3 regions of the Kitasatospora sp. NPDC097605 genome follow, and region 3 is predicted to be linked to each of the others. Evidence: riboswitches for the same ligand, from Rfam matches in the RefSeq annotation. Region 3 holds a riboswitch; each other region holds the start of a gene.
What was found. Region 3 has a riboswitch for cobalamin ahead of ABTX81_RS25855 (ribonucleoside-diphosphate reductase subunit alpha). Riboswitches for the same ligand answer to the same signal wherever they lie in the genome.
Positions count from the first base shown of each region.

Region 1: linked by a shared signal. The riboswitch ahead of metE (5-methyltetrahydropteroyltriglutamate--homocysteine S-methyltransferase) and the one ahead of ABTX81_RS25855 (ribonucleoside-diphosphate reductase subunit alpha) in region 3 are both predicted to bind cobalamin.
Region 2: linked by a shared signal. The riboswitch ahead of cobN (cobaltochelatase subunit CobN) and the one ahead of ABTX81_RS25855 (ribonucleoside-diphosphate reductase subunit alpha) in region 3 are both predicted to bind cobalamin.

Region 1 covers NZ_JBEOSF010000010.1:62,554-67,911, forward strand. Annotated here, with positions in the region: gene ABTX81_RS14015 (amidohydrolase) at 1-613, shown strand, start outside; gene ABTX81_RS14020 (hypothetical protein) at 616-1,194, opposite strand; gene metE (5-methyltetrahydropteroyltriglutamate--homocysteine S-methyltransferase) at 1,257-3,572, opposite strand; cobalamin riboswitch at 3,721-3,957, opposite strand; gene ABTX81_RS14030 (TetR/AcrR family transcriptional regulator) at 4,038-4,742, shown strand; gene ABTX81_RS14035 (amidohydrolase) at 4,783-5,358, opposite strand, start outside.
Region 2 covers NZ_JBEOSF010000006.1:113,137-118,494, reverse strand. Annotated here, with positions in the region: gene cobN (cobaltochelatase subunit CobN) at 1-2,681, opposite strand, end outside; cobalamin riboswitch at 2,774-2,939, opposite strand; gene ABTX81_RS09380 (ferredoxin-like domain-containing protein) at 3,048-4,271, shown strand; gene ABTX81_RS09375 (precorrin-8X methylmutase) at 4,268-4,894, shown strand; gene ABTX81_RS09370 (precorrin-2 C(20)-methyltransferase) at 4,891-5,358, shown strand, end outside.
Region 3 covers NZ_JBEOSF010000025.1:63,435-68,792, reverse strand. Annotated here, with positions in the region: gene ABTX81_RS25860 (ribonucleotide-diphosphate reductase subunit beta) at 1-390, opposite strand, end outside; gene ABTX81_RS25855 (ribonucleoside-diphosphate reductase subunit alpha) at 390-2,795, opposite strand; cobalamin riboswitch at 2,980-3,107, opposite strand; gene ABTX81_RS25850 (hypothetical protein) at 3,278-4,396, shown strand; gene ABTX81_RS25845 (glycosyltransferase family 2 protein) at 4,616-5,358, shown strand, end outside.

The DNA of each region.
Region 1 (5,358 bases), on a different contig from region 3:
CGGGCGCGGTCTGCGGGTCGGCGTGCACGCCTGGGGCGACCGCGGGCTGCGCGTCCTGCTCGACGTCTACCGGGAGGTGCTCGCCCGCCGCCCCGGACTGCCCGCCGGCACCCTGGTCGTCGAACACGGCGGCCTCGCCCGGCCGGAACAGCGGGCCCGGGCGATCGCCCTCGGCGTCCCGGTGACCGTCCAGCACCCGCTGCTGCACGACGGCGCGCTCACCCAGCAGCGGGCCTGGGGCGCCGAGCGCACCGGCGCGCTGTTCCCGCTGCGCGAGTGGCTCGACGAGGGCGCGCAGCTGGCCGCCGGCTCGGACTTCCCGATCGGCCCGTACGGCGCGATGCTCTCGGTGTGGGGCATGACCACCCGCCGGACGGTGGCCGGGGTGCTCGGCGCCGAGCACGCGATCGGCCGCGCCGAGGCGATCGCCCTGCACACCGTGAACGCCGCCCGGCTGACCGGGGAGAGCGCCGAGCGCGGCTCGCTGCGCCCGGGCGCGCTCGCCGATCTGACGCTGTGGCCCACCGACCCGCTGAGCTGCCCGGTCGACGAGTTGCGCGACCTGCTGCCCGAGCGCACCGTGCTCGGCGGCCGCACGGTGCACCGGCGCTGAACTCACTCCTGGGCCGGGCGCACCTCCTGGAGCAGTCCCCAGGTGAAGTCCGCCGTGCAGGCCCGGGGCCGGCCGTCGGCGTCCGGGGCGGTGAAGTCCAGCCGGAACCTGGTCGGCGCGCTGCCCTCGCGTGGCACGGCGGGCGGGAAGGCGGTCCCGACGTCGGCCACCACGCAGCTCCAGGGCGTCAGCTCGGCGAGGGTCCGCGGCGCGGGCGGCGGGGTGCCGGGCGCCCGCACCAGCCAGGCGTTCAGCTCCGCCCCGCCCGGGCCGAGGAGCACCTCGAAGCGCAGCCCGGGCCAGAGCGGCAGCACCCACTGGCGCGCGGTGCAGGCGAGGTCACCGATCCGCCGCGCCGCCTCCGCCTCGGGCGCGCCGAGCACGGCGGTGTAGCGCCGCCCGCCGGACGGGAACCCCGGCGAGCGCACCATCGCCTGCCACCGCTTGTTGGCCTCCCGCATGCCCGCCCGGGTCATCCCCAGCCGCCGCACCGCGTCCTCGACCAGCTCCGGCTGGAAGTCCGCCATCCGCCGCAGCAGCACCAGCTGGAACTCCGTCACCCCGAATCCGTGGACCGCCATCCCGGCAGGCTACCGTTCCCGGGGCGGCGAGCCCGCCGCCCCGGGGACGGGCCGCCGGAGCGTCAGCCGGCGAGTTCCCCTCGCAGTCGGCGGGCGGCGGCGACCAGGCTCTCCAGCGAGGCCCGGGTCTCGGTCCAGCCGCGGGTCTTCAGGCCGCAGTCGGGGTTGACCCAGAGCCGCTCGGCCGGGATCGCGGCCAGGCCGGTGCGCAGCAGCCGCTCGGCCTCGTCGGCGCTCGGGACCCGCGGCGAGTGGATGTCCCACACGCCCGGGCCGACCTCGCGCGGGTAGCCGGCGGCGGCGAGTTCGCCGGCGACCTCCATGTGCGAGCGGGTGGCTTCCAGGGAGATGACGTCCGCGTCGAGCTCGTCGATGGCGGTCATGATGGCGCCGAACTCGGCGTAGCACATGTGGGTGTGGATCTGGGTGTCGGCGCGCACCCCGGAGGTGGCGAGCCGGAAGGCCTCGGTGGCCCAGGCCAGGTAGCCGGGGCGGCCGGCGGCGCGCAGTGGGAGGGTCTCGCGCAGGGCGGGTTCGTCGACCTGGACGACGGCGGCGCCGGCGGCCTCCAGGTCGGTGACCTCGTCGCGCAGGGCCAGGGCGACCTGGCGGGCGGTGTCGGCGAGTGGCTGGTCGTCGCGGACGAAGGACCAGGCGAGCATGGTGACGGGGCCGGTGAGCATGCCCTTGACCGGGCGGTCGGTGAGGCTCTGGGCGTAGCGGAACCAGTCGACGGTCATCGGGCGGGGGCGGGAGATGTCGCCGGCGAGGACCGGCGGGCGGACGTAGCGGGTGCCGTAGGACTGCACCCAGCCGTGCCGGGTGGCGAGGTAGCCGGTGAGCTGTTCGGCGAAGTACTGGACCATGTCGTTGCGTTCGGGCTCGCCGTGCACCAGGACGTCGAGTCCGGCCTTCTCCTGGTACGCGATCACCTCGCGCACCTCGGCCTCCATGCGCTCGCGGTAGGCGGCGGCGTCGATCCGGCCCGCGCCCAGGTCGGCGCGGGCGGTCCGCAGTTCGGTGGTCTGCGGGAAGGAGCCGATCGTGGTGGTGGGGAGCAGCGGCAGGCCGAGGCGGGCGCGCTGGGCGCGGGCGCGCTCGGGGTAGGGCTGGGTGCGGCGGGCGTCGTCGGCGGTGACGGCGGCGGTGCGGGCGCGCACGGCGGGGTCGCGGGTGATCGGGGAGGTGGCGCGGGAGGCCAGGTCGGCGCGGTTGGCGGCGAGTTCGCCCGCGATCGCGGCGGTGCCCTCGCGCAGGCCGCGGGCGAGCAGGGCGGCCTCCTCGGCCTTCTGACGGGCGAAGGCGAGCCAGCGGGCGATCTGCGGGTCGAGGTCGCGTTCGGCGGTGACGTCGATCGGCACGTGCAGCAGGGAGCAGGACGGCGCCACGTCCACCCGGCCGGCCAGGCCGAGCAGGGTGGCCAGGGTCGCCAGCGACCGCTCCAGGTTGTTGATCCAGATGTTGCGGCCGTCGACGACGCCGGCGACCAGGCGCTTGCCGGGCAGTCCGCCGGCGGCGGCGAGGTCGTCCAGGTTGGCGGCGGCCGGTCCGGTGAAGTCCAGCGCCAAGCCCTCCACGGGAGCCTTCGCCAGCACCGGAAGCGCCTCGCCGAGGCGGTCGAAGTAGCTCGCCACCAGCAGCTTCGGCCGGTCGGTGAGGGCGCCGAGGTCCCGGTAGGCGCGGGCGGCGGCGTTCAGTCCGGCCGGGGTGCGGTCCTGGACGAGGGCGGGCTCGTCGAGCTGCACCCACTCGGCGCCGGCCGCGCGCAGGTCGGCGAGGAGTTCGGCGTAGACCGGCAGCAGCCGGTCCAGCAGGGTGAGCGGCTGGAAGTCCTCCGCCGCCCCGGGCGCGGGCTTGGCCAGCAGCAGGTAGGTGACCGGGCCGACCAGCACCGGGCGGGCCGCGTGGCCGGCGGCGAGGGCCTCGGTCAGTTCACCGACGGCCTTGCCGGAGTTCGCGGTGAAGGCGGTGCCGGGGCCCAACTCCGGGACGAGGTAGTGGTAGTTGGTGTCGAACCACTTGGTCATCTCCAGCGGCGCGGCGTCCTGGGTGCCGCGCGCCATGGCGAAGTAGCCGTCCAGCGGGTCGGCGTCGACGGCGGCCCGGTGCCGGGCGGGGACCGCGCCGACGGCGACGGTGGTGTCGAGCACGTGGTCGTAGAGCGAGAAATCGCCGGTGGGGACCTCACGGACACCGGCCTCGGCGAGCCGGCGCCAGTTCTCCCGGCGCAGTCCGGCGGCCGTGGTGAGCAGCGCCTCGGCCGTGACCGTGCCCTTCCAGTAGCCCTCGACGGCCTTCTTGAGTTCCCGGTCCCGGCCCTGCCGGGGGTAGCCGTGGACGGTGGCCAGGGTGGCCGCGGCTGCGGACGTCGCTGTCAAGGGACTCTCCTTCGCGAGTCTTGCTCCTCAAGTGCCCGGTGACGGGACGAGGACGCGAAGGGAGGACGGACCGGACGGACGCCCGTACGGCTCCGCCAGGTCTGCACGCCGACCCGCCCACGAGGTCACCGGAAGCCGCGTGCGATCGGTCGCGCGCGGACAGCGGGCAGGTCTTCGGACTCGCGGGCACGCCCACCCTGTGAAGGGCGGACACCTACTGGCCGTCGCTTCCCAGACCCGACCGGGCCCAGTGCGTATGACGGCGGTCGTTCCCGCTCACCGCTGCGGGGCAGTCCCGGACTGGCCGATTGAAAGGCGTCACCGGGTTCCCTCTTACGACGCGCCTGCCTGGAGGACAGGGCGAACCAGCTGCACCGCCAGCCTAGACGCAGAACGGCGGCCCCGTCACGGATTTCCGCCGACAGCCCCTGTGCTACGTCAAGGGCGTTGACGTAGCCTTCCCGGGTGAGCGAACGCGTAGTGCCCGAACCCCAGCGACGCCGCCGGCGGCCCACCAAGCAGGGGGTGGTGCTCTCCCACGAACTGATCGTCGACACGGCGCTGCGGCTGGTCGGGCAGCACGGCGCGGAGGCGCTCACCGTGCGCAGGCTCGGCACCGCGCTCGGCGCCGACCCCAGCGCGGTCTACCGGTACTTCCACAGCGCGGACGATCTGCTGCTCGCCGTCGCCGAGGAGCTGATCGCCCGCGCCCAGCACGGCTGGCGGGCCACCGGCGACTGGCGGGCCGACCTGCGGGAGATCGGTCTGCGGATCCATGCGAGCTACCGGGCCCACCCGCAGGCCGCGCTGCTCGCCGCCCACCGCACCACCGGGCGCGCCCATGAGATCGCCGCCGTCGAGGCCATCCTCGGCGTGCTGCGCGACGCGGGCTTCCCCGACCCGGAGGCCGTGCGGATCTACCACGCGTTCGTCGACCAGAGCCTCGGCTTCGCCGTGCTGGACGCCGCCGCGCTCGCACTGCCGGCCGCCGCGCAGTCGGCGGACCTGCGGGTCTGGCACGCCGCGTACGGCCGGCTCGACGCCGCGGCCAATCCGCACATCGCCGCCACCGCGCACCTGCTCGCCGCCGACATGCGGCGCAGCGGCTACCCGTTCGCGCTGGAGCTGCTGCTGGACGCCGCCGAGGCCCGGCTGGCGGCGACGCGCTGAGCGCCGCCGCCGGCCGGCCGGCCCGGCTGCCGGCCTCGGATCAGTCGGCCCTGTGGACGAGTTCACCGCCGACGTAGGTCCGCAGCACCCGGGCGGCGGCGATCTCCTCGGGCGGGCCGGTGAGGATGTCGCGGTCGAGGACGACGAGGTCGGCGAGGTTGCCGGCGGCGAGGGTGCCGGCGTCGTCGTGGCCGTTCACGTGCGCGGAGCCGGCCGTGTAGGCGGCGATCGCGGAGGCCAGGTCGAGCCGCTGCTCGGGCAGGAACACCCGCTCGTCGACCGCGTCCGGCTCCCGGCGGTTGACCGCCACGTGCAGCCCGGCCAGCGGGTCCGGGCTGCTCACCGGCCAGTCGCTGCCCGCCGCGAGGGTGGCGCCCGCCCGCTGGAGCGCTCCGAACGGGTACTGCCGGGCGGCCCGCTCGGGGCCGAGGAACGGGATGGTCAGCTCGTCCATCTGCGGTTCGTGGGCCGCCCAGAGCGGCTGGATGTTGGCGATCGCGCCGAGCCTGGCGAAGCGCGGCAGGTCGTCCGGGTGGACCACCTGGAGGTGGGCGAGGTGGTGGCGGGTGTCGCGCCGGCCGTTGGCGGCGCGGGCGGCCTCGACGGCGTCCAGCGC
Region 2 (5,358 bases), on a different contig from region 3:
GCCTCCAGGCCGGTGACCCGGCGCGAGGCGTCGTCCCAGACCGGGCGGACGCCGAGCAGCGCGAACGCCTCGGCGATGTCGTCGCCGGCGGTGCGCATCGCGCTGGTGCCCCAGAGCGACAGGCCCACCGACGGCGGGTAGGCACCGTCGTTGTCGGCCCGGTAGCGCTCGACCAGCGAGGCGGCGAGCGCCTGCCCGGTCTCCCAGGCGAGCTTGCTGGGCACCGCCTTGGGGTCGACGGAGTAGAAGTTGCGGCCGGTCGGCAGCACGTTGACCAGCCCGCGCAGCGGCGAGCCGGACGGGCCGGCCGGGACGAAGCCGCCGCGCAGCGCGTGCAGCACGGCGTCCAGCTCGTCGGTGGTGGCGGCCAGTCGCGGCACCACCTGGACGGCGGCGAAGTCCAGCACCTCGCGCACCGCCTCCGGCAGGCCGGCGGCGACCTTCTCGACGGCCTCCGGCGCCCAGTCGGCCGCCTCCATCGCCTCGACCAGCTCGCGGGCCTTGGCCTCGGCCGCGTCGGTGGCGCCGAGGGTGAGCGCGGCCTCGTCCAGGCCGAGCGCCTCGCGCAGGCCGGGCAGCGCGCTGACGCCGCCCCAGATCTGCCGGGCGCGCAGGATGGCGAGCACGATGTTGACCCGGTCGGTGCCGGCGGGCGCCTGGCCCAGGACGTGCAGGCCGTCGCGGATCTGGGCGTCCTTGACCTCGCAGAGCCAGCCGTCGACGTGCAGCAGGAAGTCGTCGAAGCCGTCGTCCTCGGGGCGCTCCTCCAGACCGAGGTCGTGGTCGAGCTTGGCGGCCTGGATCAGCGTCCAGATCTGGGCGCGGATCGCGGGCAGCTTGGCCGGGTCCATCGCGGCGATGTTGGAGTGCTCGTCGAGCAGCTGCTCCAGGCGGGCGATGTCGCCGTAGGAGTCGGCGCGGGCCATCGGCGGCACCAGGTGGTCGACCAGGGTGGCGTGGGCGCGGCGCTTGGCCTGGGTACCCTCGCCCGGGTCGTTGACCAGGAACGGGTAGACCAGCGGCAGGTCGCCGAGCACGGCGTCCGGGCCGCACTCGGCGGACAGCGCGGCGGTCTTGCCGGGCAGCCACTCCAGGTTGCCGTGCTTGCCGAGGTGGACCACGGCGTGCGCGCCGAAGCCGCCGTCGGCCTCGGCGGCGGCGATCCAGCGGTAGGCGGCCAGGTAGTGGTGGGACGGCGGGAGGTCCGGGTCGTGGTAGATCGCGACCGGGTTCTCGCCGAAGCCGCGCGGCGGCTGGATGAGCACCAGCAGGTTCCCGGAGCGGATCGCGGCGAGCACGATGTCGCCGTCGGGGTTCTGCGAGCGGTCGACGTACAGCTCGCCGGGGGCCGGGCCCCAGTGCTCCTCGACCCGGGCGCGCAGGCCCTCGGGCAGGGTGGCGTACCAGCGGCGGTAGTCGGCGGCCGGGATGCGCACGGGGTTGCGGGCCAGCTGGTCCTCGGTCAGCCAGTCCTGGTCGTAGCCGCCGGCGGCGATCAGGGCGTGGATCAGGGCGTCGCCCTCGTGGCCGTCATCGGTGTCGGTGTCCAGACCGGGCAGGCCCTCGCCCAGGTCCATGCCCTCCGCGCGCAGCGCGGTCAGCAGCCGGATCGCGCTGGCCGGGGTGTCCAGGCCGACGGCGTTGCCGACCCGGGCGTGCTTGGTCGGGTACGCGGACAGCACCAGGGCGAGCCGGCGCTCGGCGGCCGGGACGTGCCGCAGCCGGGCGTGCGCGACGGCGACGCCGGCCACCCGGGCGGCGCGCTCCCCGTCGGCGGCGTAGACGGTCAGGCCGTCCTCGTCCAGCTCCTTGAAGGAGAACGGGACGGTGATCAGCCGGCCGTCGAACTCGGGCACCGCGACCTGGGTGGCGGTGTCCAGCGGGGACAGGCCGTCGTCGCTGGCCTCCCACTGGGCGCGCGACCAGGTCAGGCAGAGCGCCTGGAGGATCGGGCGGTCCAGCGCGGCGAGCGCGCCGGCGTCCCAGGCCTCCTCGTCGCCGCCGGCCTGCGCGTCGGCCGGGCGGGTGCCGCCGGCGGCGAGCACCGTGGTGACGATCGCGTCGGCCTCGCCGAGGGCGGCCAGCAGCTCCGGCTCGGCGCCGCGCAGCGAGGCGCAGTAGTACGCCCGGGCCCGGGCGCCCTGGTCCTCGATCGCCCGGCAGAGGGTCTCCACGAACGCGGTGTTGCCGCTCATGTGCTGGGCGCGGTAGTAGAGCACCGCGACGGTCGGGCCCTCCTCCGTCCGGGCCGCGCGCTCCAGCGGGCCCCAGGCCGGGGCGGAGGCGGGCGGGGCGAAGCCGTGGCCGGTGAGCAGCACGGTGTCGGAGAGGAAGGCGCCGAGCTCGGCGAGGTTGGCCGCGCCGCCGTGCGCCAGGTAGGCGTGCGCCTCGGCGGCGATGCCGGCCGGGACGGTGGACAGCTCCATCAGCTGGGCGTCGGGGGCCTGCTCACCGGTCAGCACGACCACCGGGCGGGGGCCGGCGAGCAGCGCGTCCAGGCCCTCCTGCCAGGCGCGGCGGCCGCCGAGCAGGCGGACCACGACCAGCTCGGTGCCCTCCAGCAGGGCGGGCAGCTCCTCGGGCGTCAACCGGGCGGGGTTGCCCAGCCGGTAGCGGACCGGCCCCTCGGAGGCGCGGGCGCTCAGCAGGTCGGTGTCGGACGTCGACAGCAGCAGAATCATGCGAAGGCCCTCCCGGCCTTGTCGGTGGACGAGACCGCGAGAGCGGGCATGCGACGGCGCATGGCTTTCAAGCCTTCCTCGGGGTCCGCGCCCCGGGCCGGTGGAGGACGGCAGGAGTTCCTGGCTCCCGCGTTCCACCGGAAGGCCCGGTGAACCGCGGTCACAGTGGCGGGACCGCACCGGGTTCGCACCGGTTTCCTCCCCTGCGCCGTCGCTGGCGTCGGACGGTCCGCGGGGACCGTCCGCCAGCATCGTACGGGGTACGGCCGGGCCGGGGGAGTGCAGGTGACGGGGGCGCCGGGCGGGGCCGGGGATGTGAGCGACGGTACGGCGGCAACCCATCGGATCATCTGTATGCTCGCCGCCATGCCTCCCGAACCCGACGCCGCCGCGCCGGGCGCCGCCGTGCCCGACCGGGCGCGTCCGGACGCCTGCCCCGGGGCCCTTCGTCTGCACACCGCCGACGACGGCGCCCTGGCCCGGGTCCGGCTGCCCGGCGGACTGCTGACGGCCGCTCAGGCCCTCGCGCTGGCCGACGCGGCGGGCGAACTCGGCGACGGCCGACTGGAGATCACCTCGCGCGGCAACGTCCAGCTGCGCGGCCTGGCGCCGGACGGCGGCGGCGAACTCGGCGGGCGGCTGCGCGCCGCCGGCCTGCTGCCCTCCGACACCCACGAGCGGGTCCGCAACATCGTCGCCTCGCCCGTCCCCGCCACCGGCCGCGGCGTGGTGCGGGGCTGGGCGCGCTCGCTCGACCGGTCCCTGTGCGCCGCCCCTTGGGCGACCGGCCTGTCCGGCAAGTTCCTGTTCGCGCTGGACGACGGCGACGGCGACGTCGCCGCGCTGGACGCCGATGTGACATTGATCGCAGGCCCGGAGGGCACCGCCCTGCTGCGCCTCGGCCGGGCCGCCACCGTGCGGCCGGTGCCCGCCGACCAGGCGCCCTGCGCGGCCCTGGAGGCCGCCCGGGAGTTCCTGGAGGCGCAGCGCGCCGCCGGGGTGCGGGCCTGGCACCTGCGCGAGGTGCCCGACCTGCTGCCGCCCGGTCAGCTCCCGATGCCGGTGCTGTCCGGGACCCGCCCGCCGCTGGGCGCGCTGCCCGGTGGCGGACTGCACGTCGGCCCGCGCTTCGGTGTGGCCACGGCCGGGCAGTGGCGGACCCTGGCCGACGCCGCCGAGGGCGAGCTGCGGCTCACCCCGTGGCGCGCCGTGGTGCTGCCCGACGCGCCGGCCGGACGGCTGGCGGGGCTGGCGGCGGCCGGCTTCCGGACCGCCGCCGGGACGGCTTGGGACGGCGCGAGCGCCTGTACCGGGCTGCCGGGCTGCGCGAAGTCGCCGGCCGACGTCCGGGCCGACGCGGCCCGGGCGCTGGACGGCGTCCCGGCGGGCCCCGGCGGCCTGCCGGTGCACTGGTCGGGCTGCGAGCGCCGCTGCGGCCACCCCGCCGGACGGCGGGTGGACGTGCTGGCGACCGGGCAGGGGTACCGGGTGGCGGTCGAAGGCGGGCCGCCGGGGCGGGAGACCGCCGTGGAAGTGACGAACGAGGAGATGGCCGCGGCGGTCGCCGCGGCCCGGAGGACCACCACGTGATCGAGTACGAGAAGGACGGCGCGTCCATCTACCGCCAGTCCTTTGCCACCATCCGGGCCGAGGCCGACCTCGCCGCGCTGCCGGCGGACGTCTCCCAGGTCGCGGTGCGGATGATCCACGCCTGCGGCATGGTCGACCTGGTCGAGGACCTGGTGTACTCGCCCGGCGTGGTCGCCTCCGCGCGCGCCGCCCTGCGCGCCGGCGCGCCGATCCTGTGCGACGTCAACATGGTCGCCAGCGGCGTCACCCGCAAGCGGCTGCCCGCGGACAACGAGGTGATCTGCACGCTCACCGACCCGGCGGTGCCGGAGCTGGCCCGGGCGATGGGCAACACCCGCAGCGCCGCCGCGATGGAGCTGTGGCTGCCCCGCCTGGAGGGCGCCGTGGTCGCCGTCGGCAACGCGCCGACCTCGCTCTTCCGGCTGCTGGAGCTGATCGAGGCCGGCGCCCCGCGCCCGGCCGCGGTGATCGGCGTGCCGGTCGGCTTCATCGGCGCGGCCGAGTCCAAGGAGGCGCTGGCCGGGCACCCGGCCGGCCTGGAGCACCTGGTGGTCCGCGGCCGCCGCGGCGGCAGCGCGATCGCCGCCGCCGCGATCAACGCGATTGCGAGCGAGGAAGAGTGACGGAGCGTCAGAACACCACCACGGGCCGGCTCTACGGGGTGGGCCTCGGTCCCGGCGACCCCTCGCTGGTGACCGTCCGCGCCGCCGAACTCATCGGCAAGGCCGACGTGGTGGCCTATCACAGCGCCCGGCACGGCCGCTCGATCGCCCGGTCCATCGCCGAGCGCTACCTGACCGGCGGTCAGATCGAGGAGAAGCTGGTCTACCCGGTCACCGTCGAGACGACCGACCACCCCGGCGGCTACCGGGGCGCGCTGGACGACTTCTACGAGGAGGCCGCCGCCCGGCTGGCCGCCCATCTGGACGCCGGACGCGATGTCGTGGTGCTCGCCGAGGGGGACCCGTTCTTCTACGGCTCCTACCAGCACATGCACAAGCGCCTGGCGCACCGCTACCCGACCGAGGTGGTGCCCGGCGTGACCTCGGTCAGCGCCGCCGCCGCCCGGCTCGGCCAGCCGCTCACC
Region 3 (5,358 bases):
GAAGGCCGCGTTGCGGTCCTCGGGGTCGGGCAGGTAGGTGTCCAGCAGCGTCAGGTAGAACTGGACGTGCACGGCCTCCTCGAACAGCTGGCGCGACAGGTACAGCCGCGCCTCCGGGGAGTTGATGTGCTTGTAGAGGCTCAGCACCACGTTGTTGGCGACGATCGAGTCACCGGTCGCGAAGAACGCGACCAGCCGGCCGATCATGTGCCGCTCGCCCTCACTCAGCTTCGCCAGGTCGGCGACGTCCGAGTGCAGGTCCACCTCCTCCACCGTCCAGGTGTTCTTGATGGCGTCGCGGTACCGGTCGTAGAACGACGGGTAGCGCATCGGGCGCAGCGTCAGCTCGAAGCCGGGGTCGAGCAGCATCTTGCGGTCTTCGGAGCTCATTACTGGCAGGCCTCGCAGGACTCGGGGTTCTCCAGGGAGCAGGCCAGCGCGGCCTCTTCCTCCGGGGTGAGGGTCGGGGTGTTCACCGGCACCGGCGCGGCGGCGCGGGCGGTGCCGGACGCGGCCTGGGCGATCCGGGTGGCCGGGCGCGAGCGCAGGTAGTAGGTGGTCTTCAGACCGACCTTCCAGGCGTAGGCGTACATCGAGCTGAGCTTGCCGATGGTCGGCGCCGCCATGAACAGGTTCAGCGACTGGCTCTGGTCGATGTACGGCATGCGGGCCGCGGCCAGGTCGATCAGCGCGCGCTGCGGCAGCTCCCACGCCGTGCGGTACAGCGAGCGGATCTCGGCGGGCAGCCAGCCGAGCTCCTGCACCGAGCCGTTGGCGTCGCGCAGGGCGTCGCGGGTCTGCTGGTCCCAGACGCCGAGCTCCTTGAGGTCGCGCACCAGGTACGGGTTGACCTGGAGGAACTCGCCGCTCAGGGTCTCGCGCTTGAACAGGTTGGACACCTGCGGCTCGATGCACTCGTACACACCCGCGATGGACGCGATGGTCGCGGTCGGCGCGATGGCGAGCAGCAGCGAGTTGCGCAGGCCGGTGACGGCGATCCGCTCGCGCAGCGCGGTCCAGCGGTCGGCCCACTCGGGGGTGGCCGAGCCGAAGTGGTCGATGTGCAGCTCGCCGCGGGCGGCGCGGGTCTCGCCGTAGGCCTCGTGGCGGCCCAGCTGCTCGGCCAGGTCGGCGGAGCGCTCGTAGGCGGTGAGCATGATGCGCTCGGCGATGAGCGTGGAGAGGGCCTTGGCCTCCGCGGAGTCGAAGTCGATCCGCAGCTGGAAGAAGACGTCCTGCAGGCCCATCACGCCGAGGCCGACCGGGCGCCAGCGGGAGTTGGACGCGCCGGCCTCGGGGGTCGGGTAGAAGTTGATGTCCACCACGCGGTCGAGGAAGGTGACGGCGGTGCGGACGGTGGCGTCCAGGCGCTCCCAGTCCATCGCGTTCAGCAGGTCGCCGGCCGACGCGCCGGCGGCGACGTGGGCGCCGAGGTTGACCGAGCCGAGGTTGCAGACCGCGGTCTCGGAGTCGTCGGTGACCTCCAGGATCTCGGTGCAGAGGTTGGAGGAGTGCACCGTGCGGCCCGGCAGCGCGGTCTGGTTGGCGGCGCGGTTGGAGGCGTCCTTGAAGGTCATCCAGCCGTTGCCGGTCTGCGCCAGGGTCCGCATCATCCGGGCGTAGAGGGTCTGCGCGGGGATGGTGCGCACGGCCTTGCCGGCCAGCTCGGCCTTGCGGTAGGCCTCGTCGAACTCCTCGCCCCAGAGGTCGACCAGCTCGGGGACGTCGGCGGGGGAGAACAGCGACCAGTCGGCGTTGGCGTTGACCCGGCGCATGAACTCGTCCGGGATCCAGTGCGCCAGGTTGAGGTTGTGGGTGCGGCGCGCCTCCTCGCCGGTGTTGTCGCGCAGTTCGAGGAACTCCTCGATGTCCGCGTGCCAGGTCTCCAGGTAGACGCAGGCCGCGCCCTTGCGGCGGCCGCCCTGGTTGACGGCGGCGACCGAGGAGTCGAGGGTGCGCAGGAACGGCACGATGCCGTTGGACTTGCCGTTGGTGCCGCGGATCAGCGAGCCGCGCGAGCGGATCCGGGAGTAGGACAGGCCGATGCCGCCGGCGTGCTTGGACAGCCGGGCGATCTGCGCGTAGCGCGAGTAGATCGAGTCCAGGTTGTCCAGCGGGGAGTCCAGCAGGTAGCAGCTGGACATCTGGGGGTGGCGGGTGCCGGAGTTGAAGAGGGTCGGCGAGGAGGTCAGGTACTCCAGCCGGCTCATCAGGCGGTACAGCTCGGCGACCTCGGCGACCGACTGCTCGGTGTCGCCGACCGCCAGGCCACAGGCGACGCGGAGCAGGAAGTACTGCGGGGTCTCGACGACCTTGCGGGTGATCGGGTGGCGCAGCAGGTACCGGGACTGCACGGTGCGCAGGCCGAAGTACTCGAAGCGGTCGTCGCCCCGGGGGTCGACCAGGGCGTCCAGGGCGGCGGTGTGCTTGGCGACGAAGGCGGCGGTGGTGTCGCCGATCAGGCCCTCGGCGTGGCCGACCGCGATCGAGGTGGAGAACGAGACCACGCCCTGGCTCGCCGCCTCGTCCACGATCTCCAGCGCGAGCAGCCGGGCCGCGAGCTTGGAGTACTGCGGGTCCTCGGCGATCATCGACGCGGCGGCGTCGACGGCCAGCCCGCGCAGCTCGGCGAAGTCCGAGCCGGCGTGGCGGCCGCGGAGCGCGGCGGCGGCGACATGGCCGGGGTCGACCTGGGGGAGGTCGGCGCTGCGGTCGGTGAGGAGGCGCAGGAGCGCACCGCCGGGGTCGGAGACCGTCGGGTCGGCGGGGGCGGAGCTGGAACCCTGGGCGGGCAGGGTGGCTGAGGCAGCGGTGGTCAAGGCGCTCTCTCCTGGCGGCGGTCGGCGGCGTGGCTCGGGGTACCGGACCGTTCGGGGCAGGGGAGATCGCCGCGCGGGCCCTGAGGCGTCGCGCGCGTGTCGTCCCCGGCCCGCCCGCGAGGCCCGGAAGGTGGTGCTGGTGCCATGGCCTCTGCGGGGAGGCGTCGGCACGCCGTCGGCAGGTACTCGGACTCGTGGCGCACCTGGGGAGGCGGCCGCACACCGCTGCGGGGCAGTCCCGGACTCGCACCGGGTTCCCCTGCGTCGACAGCAGGAGTGAGCATACATCTAGTGGTGCTTGCTCGATGCGACACCACATGTTGTGCAGCGTGGCGTGTTGCTCCGATGACCGGTGGTACCGGGGCGGGGCCGCGGGTGGCCGTGGCGGGCCCCTGTTCTGAAACGGATTGGTCACCGGAACGGTCCCTCGTACGGTGCATGCCCTACGATCTCGGCACATGAGCGAGGGAACGGGCGCTCCGGGGGAGTGGGCCAGTCGGGCCGTGCCGCCGGAGCAGGGTCAGCAGCCTGGCACGCCGGGTCAGGCGCCGCAGCCGGGGCAGCCGCCGGTGCCGCCGCCCGGCGGTTTCGGGCCGCCTGCGACGCCGTACGTCCAGCCGGGGGCGGGGGTGCCGCCGCAGGCCCAGCCGCCGGTGGCGCCGCACCTGCCGTCCGGCGCGGTGCCGTACCCGCAGCCGGGGCCGCAGGGCGGACCCCAGCCCGGGCCGCCGCAGCCGGTGCCGCCGCAGCCCGGGCCGCCGCAGCCGCCGGCCCCGTTCGCCCAATGGCCCCAGCAGGGCGCCCAGCCGCCGCCGCTGACGCCGCAGCCGTCCCCGAACGAGCCGGACTGGAACGCGATGGCGGACCGCCACGCCACCGATTCGCGCCGCCGCAAGCGGCTGTGGATCGGCGCGGTGGTCGCGGCCGCCGTCCTGGTCGGTGGCGTCGTCGGGGCCGGGGTGTGGATCAACGGCCGGGACAAGGGCGACGACCCGAAGCCGAACGCGGGCACGTCCACGGCCGGCAGCCCGTCCGTCACGGCCACGCCCACCGAGCAGGCGCTGGCGGTCATCTCCGACGCCGCCACCGACAAGCTGCCGGTCGACGCGGCGACGCTGTTCCCGGATCAGACCCGGACCGTCGACGGCAAGGTGTGGACCCGTCAGGTGACCGGTTCGACCGCTCCCTGCTCCAAGGCGACCACCGGCGGGCTCGGCCTCGCGCTCGGCGACGACACCTGCCGTTCGCTGGTCCGCGCGACGTACGTCAACGGCGAGAGCGCCGTCACGGTCGGCGTCGCGGTCTTCGACAACAAGGCGGGCGCGGACCGGGCGATCGGCCGTCACGCGGGCCTGATCCAGGGTCTGTCCGGCACCGGTGTCGCGATGTTCTGCGTGACCGACAAGTCGGGCTGCGCCGAGACGCACGCCTCGATCGGCCGCTTCGGCTACTTCACGGTGGCCGGCTCGCTGAAGCAGGGCGCGGACCAGAGCGACCAGCTCGCGGCGGCCGCCGCCGGCCCGCTCGCGGGGCGCACCAAGGACGTCCTGCTGGGTCGCGGAACCCGCACCGGCTGACCGCCGGGCGGGAGGGAACGGCCCGCGAAGGGCGGCCAGGGGCGGTCGGATAGGATGACCGCCCTCGGGGGTGGGATGCGTTGACGCGCCCCCCGCGGCCGCCCGGACGGGGAATCAGCGAGCAGGAGGTACCGCGCGGTGAGCGCTGCCGTCAATGCGACCAGCAGACGGCGCAGAGCGGCGGGCCGCAGACGCGGAACGGGCGAGCCCGTTCCGGCGATGCTGCTGCCGGCACCGCCCACTTCGCAGGAGAAGTACAGCTACACCATCCGCCACCAGTGGGTGCTGACGCTCTGTTCGATGGTGAGCTTCGGTTGCCTGGTGGTCAGTCAGGCGGAGCTGTACTCCCTCGGGTCGTGGTTCTGGCTCTGCGTGCCGTTCCTCTTCTTCACGGTCGTCTACTACGTGGTGTCGCTGCGCGTGAACAGCTTCACGCCCAACTTCGACGTCAAGGAGCACCGCCGGCTGGTCCGGCAGTGGAACCCCGCCGAGTACCCGACGGTGGACGTGTTCCTGCCGGTCTGCGGCGAGCCGATCGAGGTGCTGCACAACACCTGGACGTATGTGCGGAAGATGGCCGAGCACTACCCGGGCCTGGTCATGCCGTACGTGCTGGACGACGCGGCGAGCCCCGAGGTCGAGGCGATGGCCGCGGACTTCGGCTTCCGCTACGGCGTGCGGGAGAACCGCGGCTGGTTCAAGAAGGCCGGCAACCTGCACTACGGCTTCGGCCGCTCGGACGGCGAGTTCATCCTGATCCTTGACGCCGACTTCGCGCCCCGGCACGACCTGCTGCACGAGGTGCTGCCGTACCTGCGCCGGGACCCGAAGCTGGGCATCGTGCAGTCCCCGCAGTTCTTCCGGGTGCTGGACTCGCAGAACTGGGTCGAGCGCGGCGCCGGCGCCATCCAGGAGCTCTTCTACCGCTCGGTGCAGGTCGCCCGGCAGCGCAACGACGGCGC